3 regions of the Streptomyces sp. CA-251247 genome follow, and region 1 is predicted to be linked to each of the others. Evidence: riboswitches for the same ligand, from Rfam matches in the RefSeq annotation. Region 1 holds a riboswitch; each other region holds the start of a gene.
What was found. A riboswitch is a leader RNA that binds a small molecule or an ion and turns the genes downstream of it on or off. The one in region 1 is predicted to bind cobalamin.

Region 1 (4,272 bases):
AAAGATGATCCGCGGGTCACCGACCAGCGTCATGGCGATGTCGAGCCGGCGCTTCATGCCACCGGAGTAGGTGGATGCGGGCTTCTTCGCCGCGTCCGTGAGGTCGAATCGCTCCAGCAACTCGGCTGCGGTACGCCGTCCTTCGGTGCGGGAGAGGTGGTGCAGGTCCGCCATCAGGAGCATGTTCTCCTCGCCGGTGATCAGACCGTCGACAGCGGAGAACTGCCCGGTGACACCGATCGCGGCCCGCACCGCCTGCGGCTCGGCAGCCAGATCGTGGCCGCCGACGTGCAGTTCGCCGCTGTCGGCCGCGATGAGCGTGGAGAGGATCTTCACGGCGGTGGTCTTGCCGGCGCCGTTCGGGCCCAGGAGGGAGAAGATCGTGCCCTGCGGCACGGCCAGGTCGATGCCGTCGAGGACCTTCTTCTCGCCGAAGGCCTTGTGCAGCCCCTTGGCTGCGATGGCGAGTCCGTTCGATGTCGATGTCATGCCGCAGAGCTTGCGGCAGAGCGGGTTCAGCACGGTTTCAGCGCGGTTTCAGCGCCCTGGAACCGCCCGCCCGAGCAACAGCCGCGACGTACGCCGCGGCCTTGTGCCGACCAATTCCTCAGGTCACAGCGGAGACACCTGAGTCTCCGCCGGCCAGAGGCGACCTCTAGGGTGCCCTTCATGTGGTCACAGCAGCCGGGGGACGGCCAGAACCCGTACGCGGGGCAGAACAATCCGTATCAGCAGACGGGCCCCTACGGGCCTCCGCAGCAGGAGCCGTGGGCGGGCTCGCCGACGATGCCGGCCGGTGCGCCGCAGCCGCCTCCTCGTGGCGGCCGTCGTACGTCCACGGTCATCGCTGTCGCTGCCGCTCTCGTCGTGGTCGTCGCCGCCGGAGTGACCGGATTCGTGGTCCTGGGCGGGGACGAGGGAAAGACCGCGGATCCCGGCCCGACGACGTCCGCTTCGGGCAGCCCGGCCGACGACAACCCGCGTGACACGGACGGCCCGAAGCCGGTCGTCGCGGGCTGGAAGGTGGTGGTGAATCCCAAGCGGGGCATCGCCTTCGACGTTCCCCCGCAGTGGGGTCTGAAGGGTCCTGGCTGGGTCAACTACGTTGCCGACGACCGGGATCCGGAGGAGAAGCCCCTCATCGGGATGTCGAGCCCCGCGATGCTCAAGGAGAAGTGGTGCCGGTCCGACGCCGCCATGGACGGCTCTCCCGAGGACACGGCACTCGCGTCGGCGGGCACCCGCGGGGACAGCGGCGCCAAGACCATCGAGGACGCGGCGCGCAGCAGTGTGTCCCTGTGGCTGTACGGCGCGTACACCCAGCCGGACAAGAAGAGCATCAAGGCGGGTGCGGTGGAGCCGTACACCACCGCCTCCGGGATCAAGGGAAGCCTGGCGACGGGCGTGTCCACGGGGGCGCCGAAGAAGGGCAAGTGCGACACCGACGGCAAGGTCACCACCTTCGCCTTCAAGGACCCGGGCGGCGACTTCGTCTCCTGGACCTTCGTGGGCGCGAAGGGTGTGGCGGACGAGGTTCCGGACGCGACGGTGCGGAAGATCCTGGCGACGGTCCGGCTGACTTCGTAGGGGCGTCGGGCCGACACCCGAACAGCGCCGTCGGGCAGCGGTACCTCGTCCGCCCGCATGCCGTGCATCACCGTCCGGATGATGAGCGGTGGTGTCGGTGTGGCCTGCGGGGCTCTAGGCTGGTGGGTGCAGCTGGTTCGCCGTGCCTGCCAGGTACGTGCGTCGCAAGAGGGAACCCGGTGGGAATCCGGGACTGCCCCGCAGCGGTGAGCGGGAACGACCGCCGTCATACGCACTGGGTCCGGTACGGGCCCGGGAAGCGACGGCCAGTAGGTGTCCGCCGGGAGATGTCCGGCAGGCGTGCCCGTGAGTCCGAAGACCTGCCCGCTGTCCGCGCACGACCGATCGTGCGCGGAAATCCCGGTGACCTCGAGGGCGGGTCGGCGTACATACCGACGGGCACATGCGTCACCGACGCATCGCTCCCCCGTCCGGTCTGTGCTCCCTTCGCCTTCACCTTCGCCGGGTGACAGGAAACTCGCGAAGGAGAGTTCAGTGACAGCGAAGCCCGCAGCCGCGGCAGCACGGTCCACCGTCCACGGATACCCCCGTCAGGGGCCGAACCGTGAACTGAAGAAGGCCATCGAGGGCTATTGGAAGGGCCGCGTCTCCGCCGCGGCCCTGGAAGAGACCGCCCGGGACCTGCGTCGTTCGAACTGGCAGCAACTGGCCGAAGCCGGGATCCACGAGGTCCCGACCGGTGACTTCTCGTACTACGACCACGTCCTCGACACGAGCGTGATGGTCGGCGCTCTCCCCTCCCGCCACCGCGCCGCCGTCGAGGCGGACGCCCTGGCCGGGTACTTCGCCATGTCGCGCGGTACCCAGGACGTCGCCCCGCTCGAGATGACCAAGTGGTTCGACACCAACTACCACTACCTCGTACCGGAACTGGGTCCCGGCACCGTCTTCACCGCCGACTCCACCAAGCAGGTCACCGAGTTGAAGGAAGCGCTGGCCCTCGGTCACACGGCCCGGCCGGTGCTGGTCGGCCCGATCACCTACCTTCTGCTGGCCAAGCCCGCCCCCGGCGTGGCGCCCGGTTTCGACCCCCTGACCCTGCTCGACCGGCTGCTGCCGGTGTACGCGGAGGTGCTCGCCGATCTGCGGGCGGCCGGGGCGGACTGGGTGCAGTTGGACGAGCCCGCACTGGTCCAGGACCGCACGCCGGCCGAACTGAACGCCGCCGAACGCGCCTACCGCGACCTCGGCACCCTCACCGACCGGCCCAAGCTGCTGGTGGCCTCGTACTTCGACCGCCTCGGCGAGGCGCTGCCCGTACTCGCCAAGGCTCCCGTGGACGGCCTGGCACTCGACTTCACCGACGCCGCCGCGGCCAATCTCGATGCCCTGGCCGCCGTCGGCGGACTGCCCGGCAAGCGCCTGGTCGCGGGCGTCGTCAACGGGCGCAACATCTGGATCAACGACTTCGAGAAGTCGCTGACGATCCTCGGCACGCTGCTCGGCCTCGCCGACCGGGTCGACGTGGCCTCCTCCTGCTCGCTGCTGCACGTCCCGCTGGACAGTTCCGCGGAACGCGACATCGACCCGCAGATCCACCGGTGGCTCGCCTTCGCCCGGCAGAAGACCTCCGAGATCGTCACCCTGGCCCGGGGTCTCGGCGAGGGAACCGACACCATCGCGGCCGAACTCGCCGCCAACCGCGCCGACCTCGCCTCCCGCGCCGGTTCCGCCCTCACGCGCGACCCGGCGGTGCGGGCCCGGGTTGCCGGGGTGACGGACACCGACGGGCGCCGCTCCCAGCCGTACGCCGAACGCGCCGTGGCGCAGCGTGCCCACCTCGGCCTGCCCCTGCTGCCCACCACCACGATCGGCTCGTTCCCGCAGACCACCGAACTGCGCACCGCACGCGCCGACCTGCGCCGCGGACGGATCGACACCGCGGCCTACGAGGAGCGGATCAAGGCCGAGATCCAGGAGGTGATCGCCTTCCAGGAGAAGACCGGCATCGACGTCCTGGTCCACGGCGAGCCCGAACGCAACGACATGGTGCAGTACTTCGCCGAGCAGCTCACGGGCTACCTCGCCACCCAGCACGGCTGGGTCCAGTCCTACGGCACGCGCTACGTCCGGCCGCCGATCCTCGCGGGCGACATCTCCCGCCCCGAGCCGATGACGGTTCGCTGGACCTCGTACGCGCAGTCCCTGACCGGCCGTCCGGTCAAGGGCATGCTCACCGGCCCCGTCACGATGCTCGCCTGGTCCTTCGTCCGCGACGACCAGCCGCTCGGCGACACCGCGCGCCAGGTCGCCCTCGCCCTCCGCGACGAGGTGAACGACCTGGAGAATGCGGGAAGTTCGGTGATCCAGGTCGACGAGCCGGCCCTGCGGGAGACCCTTCCGCTGCGCTCGGCCGACCATGCGGACTACCTGGCCTGGGCCACGGAGTCCTTCCGACTGGCGACCAGCGGCGTGCGTCCGGACACCCAGATCCACACCCATATGTGCTACGCCGAGTTCGGCGACATCGTGCAGGCCATCGACGACCTCGACGCCGACGTGATCAGCCTGGAGGCCGCTCGCTCGCACATGCAGGTGGCGCGTGAACTCGCCGAGCACGGATACCCGCGCGAAGCCGGTCCCGGTGTGTACGACATCCACTCACCGCGCATCCCCGGTGTCTCCGAGGCGGCAGACCTGCTCCGCAAGGGCCTTCAGGCCATC
Region 2 (4,272 bases), 4.6 Mb from region 1:
GAGCACCAGGTTGTTGGAGACGATCGAGTCGCCCGTCGCGAAGAACGCGACCAGCCGGCCGATCATGTGCTGCTCACCGGGGGACAGCTTGGCGAGGTCGGACACGTCGGAGTGGAGGTCGACCTCCTCGACGGTCCAGGTGTTCTTGATCGCGTCGCGGTAGCGCTCGTAGAAGTCCGGGTAGCGCATCGGACGCAGGGTCAGCTCGAATCCCGGGTCGAGCAGGTTCTTCTCGGGAGCACTCATTACTGGCAGGCCTCGCAGGACTCGGGGTTCTCCAGGGAGCAGGCGACCGCGTCGGTCTCCGGCGTCGCCTGTACGGGGATGGGGGCCGTGGTCGCGGCTCCGGAGCCGGCCGCACGGGCGATCCGGGTCGCGGGGCGCGAGCGCAGGTAGTACGTCGTCTTCAGACCCTGCTTCCAGGCGTACGCGTACATCGAGCTGAGCTTCCCGATGGTCGGCGTCTCGAGGAACAGATTCAGCGACTGCGACTGGTCGAGGAACGGGGTGCGGGCCGCGGCCATGTCGATCAGACCGCGCTGCGGGATCTCCCACGCCGTGCGGTACAGCTCGCGCACATCGGCCGGGATCCAGCTGAAGCCCTGCACCGAACCGCTGGACTCGCGCAGCGCCTCACGGGACTGCGCGTCCCACACGCCGAGCCGCTTCAGCTCCTCCACCAGGTAGGCGTTGACCTGGAGGAACTCACCGCTGAGCGTCTCGCGCTTGAAGAGGTTGGAGACCTGCGGCTCGATGCACTCGTAGACGCCCGCGATGGAGGCGATCGTCGCCGTCGGGGCGATGGCGAGGAGCAGCGAGTTGCGCATGCCGGTCGTGGCGATACGTTCCCGCAGGGCGGCCCAGCGCTCGGGCCAGTTGAGCTCGACGCCGTAGTGGTCGGGGTGCAGCACACCGCGCGCGGTACGGGTCTTCTCCCAGGCGGGCAGGGGCCCGTTGCGCTCGGCGAGGTCGGCGGACGCCTCGTACGCGGCGAGCATGATGCGCTCGGCGATGCGGGTCGACAGGGCGCGGGCGGCGGGGGAGTCGAACGGCAGCCGCAGCTTGAAGAAGACGTCCTGAAGACCCATCGCGCCGAGGCCCACCGGACGCCACTTGGCGTTGGAGCGGCCGGCCTGCTCGGTCGGGTAGAAGTTGATGTCGACGACGCGGTCGAGGAAGGTGACGGCGGTCCGGACGGCCTCGTCCAGGCGCTCCCAGTCGATCCCCTCACCGGCGCCGTCCGCCAGCACGAACGCGCCGAGGTTCACCGAGCCGAGGTTGCAGACGGCCGTCTCGCCGTCGTCCGTCACCTCCAGGATCTCGGTGCACAGGTTGGACGAGTGCACGGTGTGGCCGGGCTCGGCGGTCTGGTTGGCCGTGCGGTTGGAGGAGTCCTTGAAGGTCATCCAGCCGTTGCCGGTCTGCGCGAGCGTGCGCATCATCCGGCCGTACAGCTCACGCGCGGGCATGGTCTTGCGGGCCAGGCCCTTCGCCTCGGCGTCGCGGTACGCCGCGTCGAACGCGTCGCCCCACAGGTCGACGAGCTCGGGGACGTCGGCAGGCGAGAACAGCGACCACGGGGCGTCGGCGTCGACACGGCGCATGAACTCGTCGGGAATCCAGTGCGCGAGGTTCAGATTGTGCGTACGCCGGGCGTCCTCGCCGGTGTTGTCGCGCAGCTCCAGGAACTCCTCGATGTCCGCGTGCCAGGTCTCCAGGTAGACGGCGGCCGCGCCCTTGCGACGTCCGCCCTGGTTCACCGCGGCGACCGAGGCGTCGAGGGTCTTCAGGAACGGCACGATGCCGTTGGAATGGCCGTTGGTGCCCCTGATCAGGGAACCGCGGGCGCGGATGCGGGAGTACGACAGTCCGATGCCGCCGGCGTGCTTGGAGAGCCGGGCGACCTGGTGGTACCGGTCGTAGATCGAGTCCAGCTCGTCCGCCGGCGAGTCCAGCAGATAGCAGGAGGACATCTGGGGGTGGCGGGTACCGGAGTTGAACAGCGTGGGGGAGGAGGGGAGGTAGTCGAGGCGGCTCATCAGGCCGTAGAGGTCGGCCACCTCGTCCAGCGCGCGCACGCTGTCGTTCTCGGCCAGACCACAGGCGACCCGCAGCATGAAGTGCTGAGGCGTCTCGATCACCTGACGGGTGATCGGGTGCCGGAGCAGATAGCGGCTGTAGAGGGTGCGCAGGCCGAAGTAGCCGAAACGGTCGTCCGCCTCGGTGTCGATGAGGGCGTCCAGGCGGTCCGCGTGCAGCGTGACGAACGCGGCGGTCCGGTCGGCGATCAGACCCTCGGTGTGTCCGACCGCGACGGAGGCGGAGAAGGACACCGCGCCCTGGCCCGACGCCTCTTCGGCGATCGTCCCGGTCAACAGACGGGCGGCGAGCCGGGAGTAGGCGGGGTCCTCGGAGATCAGACCCGCGGCCGCGTCGGTGGCGAGCCCACGGAGCTCGGCCGTGTCCGAACCGGCGTGCCGGCCCCGCAGCGCGGCGGCGGCGACGCGGCCGGGGTCGGTGTCGGGCAGATCGGCGGTGAGGTCGGTCAGGATCCGCAGCAGCGCGGTCCCGGGGCCGTCCTCGAGCTGCTCGGCGATGCCTGCTGCCGGATCGGCTGGCGCGATGGTCACGTGGTGCTCTCCCTCGCTCGGCTCTGGGCCGTCGGGGGGGAGGCGGGGCCGTCGGGCAGTACGCGCCCAGGGCAGGGCAGCACTCCGCACGGCGTCCACCGGCCCAACCGCGAGGCCCGGACGTCTCGGCACCCGGATCGGTCGAACCGGATGCACCGTCGGCAGGTCTTCGGACTCTCGGGTACGACAAAGCGCACCACATCACACCGTTGCGGGACAGTTCCGGATTCGCACCGGATTCCCCTGCGGCGACAGCGAGGTCGAGCATACATGTGGGGGCCGCCAGTTGCGGCACCCCCCACATGTTGTGTCGGGGCGGCGCGCGGGAGTTGTGGCATTGCCCCGGTGATCCCGGCCGGTACGGCCCTTGGGACGCCCCGGCGGGGGCCCGGTCCGGCCCGTGGGCGCACGGTTTCACGGCGAAGGGCCGCCGCGTTCCCGGGGGAACGCAGCGGCCCTTCAGGGGCCCTTCAGCCGTTCAGCAGCAGCGGAAGCCTTCGCGGGGATCGGCTTCGCGTGCGTCCGTCCGGCTGCGCTCGAAAGCGCGGCGGCTCATCACGTCCGCGTCCGGGTCGCAGCTGCGGGTGTGGTCGACGTACCGGTCGTAGGCCGATTCGCCGGTGAACTCCCTGACGTACCACCGGATCCGGCCGAAGACGTGGCGGGCCCTGGTCGTGGTGCTCATGCCGAACCGCTCGCTGCGGGAACGTTCTCCTCCACGGCTGCCATCTCGGCCTTCTCCTCCTTGGTGGGGATCAGTCCGGCCGGTGCGACGATCTTCGACTCGGTGTACGCAACCTCGGACAGTTTCACGCTCTCGGGATGCCGGATCGCGTTGTAGCAGACGCGTCCCGCGTCCGCGATGACCACGATGATCAAGAGTGCGAAGAGAGCCGAGAGCGCTCCGTCGACCGTGGAGTTGGTGACCACCGTGTGCATGTCGTCCATGGTCTTGGCGGGAGGCAGGATCTTGCCCTCGTCGATGGCCGACTGGTAGACGTCCCGCTGGGTGAAGAAGCCCACGCGTGGGTCGCCGGAGAATATCTTCTGCCAGCTCGCGGTGAGGGTGACGGCGGCGTCCCAGGCGAGCGGTACGGCCGTGACCCAGGCCCACTTGAGCCGGCCGGACTTCACCAGCAGCGTGGTGCAGACGGCGAGTGCCACGGCGGCGAGCAACTGGTTGGCGATGCCGAACAGCGGGAAGAGCTGGTTGATGCCGCCCAGCGGGTCATGCACGCCGACCCAGAGGAAGTAGCCCCAGCCGCCCACGACGACCGCGCTCGCGAACCAGACGCCGGGCCTCCAGCTGACCTGACGGAACGGCTTGTAGACGTTGCCGAGCATGTCCTGGAGCATGAAGCGCCCGACCCGGGTGCCCGCGTCCACCGTGGTGAGGATGAACAGTGCTTCGAACATGATGGCGAAGTGGTACCAGAAGGCCTTCAGCCCGGCGCCGCCGACCACGGACGAGAAGATGTCCGACATGCCCAGAGCGAATGTCGGCGCCCCACCGGTCCGCGACAGCAGGCTGGTCTCCTCGACGTCCTTGGCCGCCTGGGCCAGTTGGTCGGGTGTGATGGTGAAGCCGAGATTGGCGACGGCCTGGGACGCGGTCTCGACCGTGGGACCGATGACACCGGCC
Region 3 (4,272 bases), 1.0 Mb from region 1:
GCAGAACGCCGTACGTCCGCCGTCCGGTGAGGCCGTGCAGCATGTCGAGGCCGGGCTCCAGCAGGGACACGTCCCCGCGGAACTTGTTGACCAGGTAGCCCGCGATCAGCTCCTGGTCGGCCGCGCTCAGCAGCGCCGTCGTCCCGAAGAAGGAGGCGAACACCCCACCGCGGTCGATGTCTCCGACCACCAGCACGGGAAGCCGTGCGGCCCGCGCGATGCCCATGTTCACGATGTCCGTACGCCGCAGATTGATCTCGGCCGGACTGCCCGCCCCCTCGCAGATCACGGCTTCATACGTGCCCCGCAGCTCCTCCAGGCACTCCACGACGGTGCCGAGGAGGGCCTCCTGCCGGCCGCCGTGGTAGCCGCGGGCGCTGAGCTCCCCGACCGGCTTGCCCATCAGCACGACCTGGCTGGAGCGGTCGCTGCCCGGCTTGAGCAGGACCGGGTTCATCAGGGCGCTCGGCTCCACCCGCGCGGCCTGCGCCTGCATGGCCTGCGCGCGGCCGATCTCCGCGCCCTCACGGGTCACGAACGAATTGAGGGACATGTTCTGCCCCTTGAAGGGGGCGACCTTCACGCCCTGGCGTACGAGCCACCGGCAGATCCCGGCCGTGACGACGCTCTTACCCGCGTCGGACGTGGTGCCCGCGACCAGCAGCCCGCCGCCCTTGCGCCCGCTCATCCCCGCCTCCTTCGTGCGCGCCGGGCGCGCAGTGCGTGACCCGTGACGCGGCCCGCGGCGCAGACCGCCAGCGTCAGAAAGCCGACGCGGCGGGAGAGCCGCACGGCGCGTTCGATGTCGCCGAACTCCACGGCACGCCCTTCGGCGTTGAGGACCGGCCGGTGCTCGACGCGCCCGCCGTACGAGAGCGTTCCGCCGAGCCGGACACCGAGCGCCCCCGCGAAGGAGGCCTCCACGGGCCCGGCGTTGGGGCTGGGGTGCCGGCCGGCGTCGGCGCGCCAGGCGCGGACGGCCCCCCGGCCGTCCGTGCCCGCGAGCGCCGCGAGCCCGGCCGTGAGCCGGGCGCCGGGCCAGCCGGCCACATCGTCCAGCCGTGCCGAGGCCCAGCCGAACTTCCGGTACCGGGGCGAGAGATGCCCGACCATCGCGTCCAGGGTGTTGACCGCCCTAAAGCCCACCAGACCGGGCACGCCCGCCACGGCACCCCACACCAGGGCGCCGACCACGGCGTCGGAGGTGTTCTCGGCGACGGACTCGACGACGGCCCGCGCGATCTGCTGCTCGTCCAGACTCTGCGGATCGCGGCCGCACAGATGCGGCAGCCGCTCCCGGGCGAGCTCCACATCACCGGCGGCGAGCGCCCCGCCGATGGCCCGGGCCTCGCGTCCCAGCGATGTGCCCCCGACGACCGACCAGGTGGCGGCCGCGGTCAGGGCGACGGACGCGGCGGAACTGCCCCGCGCGCCGCGCGCGACAAGGGCCGCGGCGGCGGCCGCACCCCCGGCGCACAGCAGGGAGTGCAGCGCACCCCAGCCGCGGTGGTCACGCCACAACACACGCTCGACGGCCCCCGCGGCCCGCCCGAACGCGGCGACCGGGTGCCCCCGGCGGGGATCACCGAGAAGCAGGTCGCAGGCCAGGCCGGCGATGGAGCCGTACACGAACACTCGGTCGGCACGCACGGGTTCAGGCCGGGCTCTCGCCTCGGTGCAACCGTGAACTCAGGGCCGTACTCACAGCAGGAACGGAACCGCAGCCGGGCATGGCGATATGTCCTCACTCAGGGTGTCCGCGCCCTGGTTCGACGTGAACGGCGGTGAGAGTTCCTGGCTTCCGGGGACTGCTCCCCGGTGACAGTGGCGGGACCGCGCCGGATTTGCACCGGCTTCCTCTGCTGCCGCCGTAGATGGCCCCGGCAGTCCACCACGCCGCTCGAATGGCGTCAACTTGCCTTTGACCTGCGACGGGACAGTGTGCCGAGCCCCACACCCGAAAGCCGGGCCGGTCACCCCAAAGGGTGCCCGGCCCGGCTTTCGATGCGCGTGATGATGCTGTGGCGTCAGCTGACGATGAGGTAGATCCCGTACGTCACCGCTGCCGCACAGAGCGCGAAGCACACATAGGCGCCGGTGCGTGCCAGGGCCGCCGAGCCTCCCTGCGCGGACGCCGATTCCTGCTTGCTCAGTCCCACCACGCCCAGGGTGAACAGACCCACCAGGGCCACGGTGGCGACGAGGCTCACGCCGAAGACGGAGCCGAGAGCTGCCCAGTCGATGCTCATGCTGTTTCTGTCCTTACACCGCGGCCGTGCGGGCCGGCTCGGATTCGGGGGCCGGAGCCGGGATGGTCGTCTGGAAGTCCTGGGCCGGGGTGCCGGCCGGCGGCGGGGTGACGGCCGCGATGGCAGCCGTCACGACACCCGCGGGCTCGCCGTCCGTGCTCGTGTCGTTGACGTTGGTGTGGTCGATCACCTGACGGCGGGAGACCAGCCAGATCGCGGCGCAGGAGCCGATCAGGAAGACCACGACGGCTGCCACGCCCCAGTCGCCCTGGCGGGTGACGAGCTCCGAGCCCGCCGCCACCAGCGCGGCCGCCGGCAGGGTCAGACCCCAGGCGACGAACATCCGGGTGGCGGTGGACCAGCGGACCACGCCGCCCTTGCGGCCGAGGCCCGCGCCCATCACCGCGCCGGAGCAGGAGTGCGTGGTCGACAGCGAGAAGCCGAGGTTGGAGGAGGCGAGGATGACGCTGGCCGCGCTGGTCTGGGCGGCGAAGCCCTGCTGCGGCTGGAGGTCGGTGAGGCCCTTGCCCATGGTGCGGATGATGCGCCAGCCGCCCAGGTAGGTGCCGAGCGCGATGGCGAGACCGGCGGAGAGGATGACCCACATCGGGGGGTTGGACCCGGGGGAGAGGACGCCACCGGCGATCAGGGCCAGCGTGATGATGCCCATCGTCTTCTGGGCGTCGTTGGTGCCGTGGGCCAGTGAGACGAGGCCCGCCGAGGCGATCTGACCGGCGCGGTAGCCCTTGGCGGTGGCCTTCTCGTCGGTGTTGCGGCCGATCCTGTAGGTCAGCCGGGAGGCGAGGTAGGCGGCGATGCCGGCGACCAGGGGTGCCGCGATCGCGGGGATCAGCACCTTGGTGACGACGGTGCCGCCGTTGACGCCGCTGACGCCGACCGAGGCGATCGTGGCGCCGACCAGTCCGCCCATGAGGGCGTGCGAGGAGCTGGAGGGCAGGCCGATCAGCCAGGTGAGCAGATTCCAGAGGATGGCGCCGACGAGCGCCGCGAAGATGACTTCTGGGGTGATGCCTGACTCGGTGACGATGCCGCTGGAGATCGTCTTGGCGACCTCCACGGACAGGAACGCGCCGACGAGGTTGAGCACGGCGGACATGGCCACCGCGGTCTTGGGCTTCAGGGCTCCGGTCGAGATGGTCGTCGCCATCGCATTGGCGGTGTCGTGGAAACCGTTCGTGAAATCGAACACGAGAGCCGTCACGATCACGATCGCGAGCAGCAGCGTGATGTGTTCCATTTACCCAGGCAATCTATGGACGTCAGTGGCCAGTGGAACCTAGGAAACCTGAGTGAACGGAAGATGAACTGACGCGGGCTTTGCGGTGTCTCCAAGTGAGGGTCTGTGACTCCGCTTTCACTCGGTGGTGCAAACAGGCCTCTCCAGGGGTCCGATCTTCGATTCCGTGATCTGCGTCACGCCCGGCCCCTCGGCGCCCGCGGCGGCCTGGCAGGATCGCCGCATGACCGATGCGGAGCGGCAGGAGACCATCGACCGGGCATGGCGCGACCTCGTGGCCACGGCCCGCAGGACGGCGGCGGAAGGCCTGGTCGTCGGCACATCGGGCAATGTCTCGGTACGGGCCGGCGACCTCGTCCTGGTCACCCCGAGCGGAGTGCCCTACGACCGGCTCACCCCCGAGGACACCGTCGCCGTCGACCTCGACGGCCACCAGGTCCTCGGTGACCTGAGGCCCACCAGCGAGCTGCCGCTGCATCTGGAGGTCTACCGCGGCACCTCGGCGAGGGCCGTGGTGCACACCCACGCCGTGCACGCCACGGCCGTCTCCACCCTCGTCCCCACGCTGCCGCCGATCCACTACATGACGGCGGCGCTGGGCGGACCCGTCCGCGTCGCCCCCTACGCCCTCTACGGCTCGGACGAGCTGGCCGCCGCCATGCGGGCGGCCCTGGAGGACCGCACCGCCTGCCTGCTCCGGAACCACGGCACCGTCGCCTACGGCGACACCCTCGACCAGGCGTACGACCGCACCGCCCAGCTGGA

Region 2: linked by a shared signal. The riboswitch ahead of ACQPWZ_RS24260 (ribonucleoside-diphosphate reductase subunit alpha) and the one ahead of metE (5-methyltetrahydropteroyltriglutamate--homocysteine S-methyltransferase) in region 1 are both predicted to bind cobalamin.
Region 3: linked by a shared signal. The riboswitch ahead of ACQPWZ_RS08160 (cobalamin biosynthesis protein) and the one ahead of metE (5-methyltetrahydropteroyltriglutamate--homocysteine S-methyltransferase) in region 1 are both predicted to bind cobalamin.

The regions. Positions count from the first base shown of each region.
Region 1 is NZ_CP191861.1:806,457-810,728, forward strand. Features, by position in the region: gene ACQPWZ_RS03425 (ATP-binding cassette domain-containing protein) at 1-489, opposite strand, end outside; gene ACQPWZ_RS03430 (hypothetical protein) at 670-1,587, shown strand; cobalamin riboswitch at 1,704-1,929, shown strand; gene metE (5-methyltetrahydropteroyltriglutamate--homocysteine S-methyltransferase) at 2,083-4,272, shown strand, end outside.
Region 2 is NZ_CP191861.1:5,439,855-5,444,126, forward strand. Features, by position in the region: gene ACQPWZ_RS24255 (ribonucleotide-diphosphate reductase subunit beta) at 1-246, opposite strand, end outside; gene ACQPWZ_RS24260 (ribonucleoside-diphosphate reductase subunit alpha) at 246-2,630, opposite strand; cobalamin riboswitch at 2,774-2,898, opposite strand; gene ACQPWZ_RS24265 (YbdD/YjiX family protein) at 3,109-3,315, opposite strand; gene ACQPWZ_RS24270 (carbon starvation CstA family protein) at 3,312-4,272, opposite strand, start outside.
Region 3 is NZ_CP191861.1:1,835,856-1,840,127, reverse strand. Features, by position in the region: gene ACQPWZ_RS08165 (cobyric acid synthase) at 1-688, opposite strand, end outside; gene ACQPWZ_RS08160 (cobalamin biosynthesis protein) at 685-1,650, opposite strand; cobalamin riboswitch at 1,770-1,908, opposite strand; gene ACQPWZ_RS08155 (hypothetical protein) at 2,028-2,249, opposite strand; gene ACQPWZ_RS08150 (inorganic phosphate transporter) at 2,263-3,507, opposite strand; gene ACQPWZ_RS08145 (class II aldolase/adducin family protein) at 3,731-4,272, shown strand, end outside.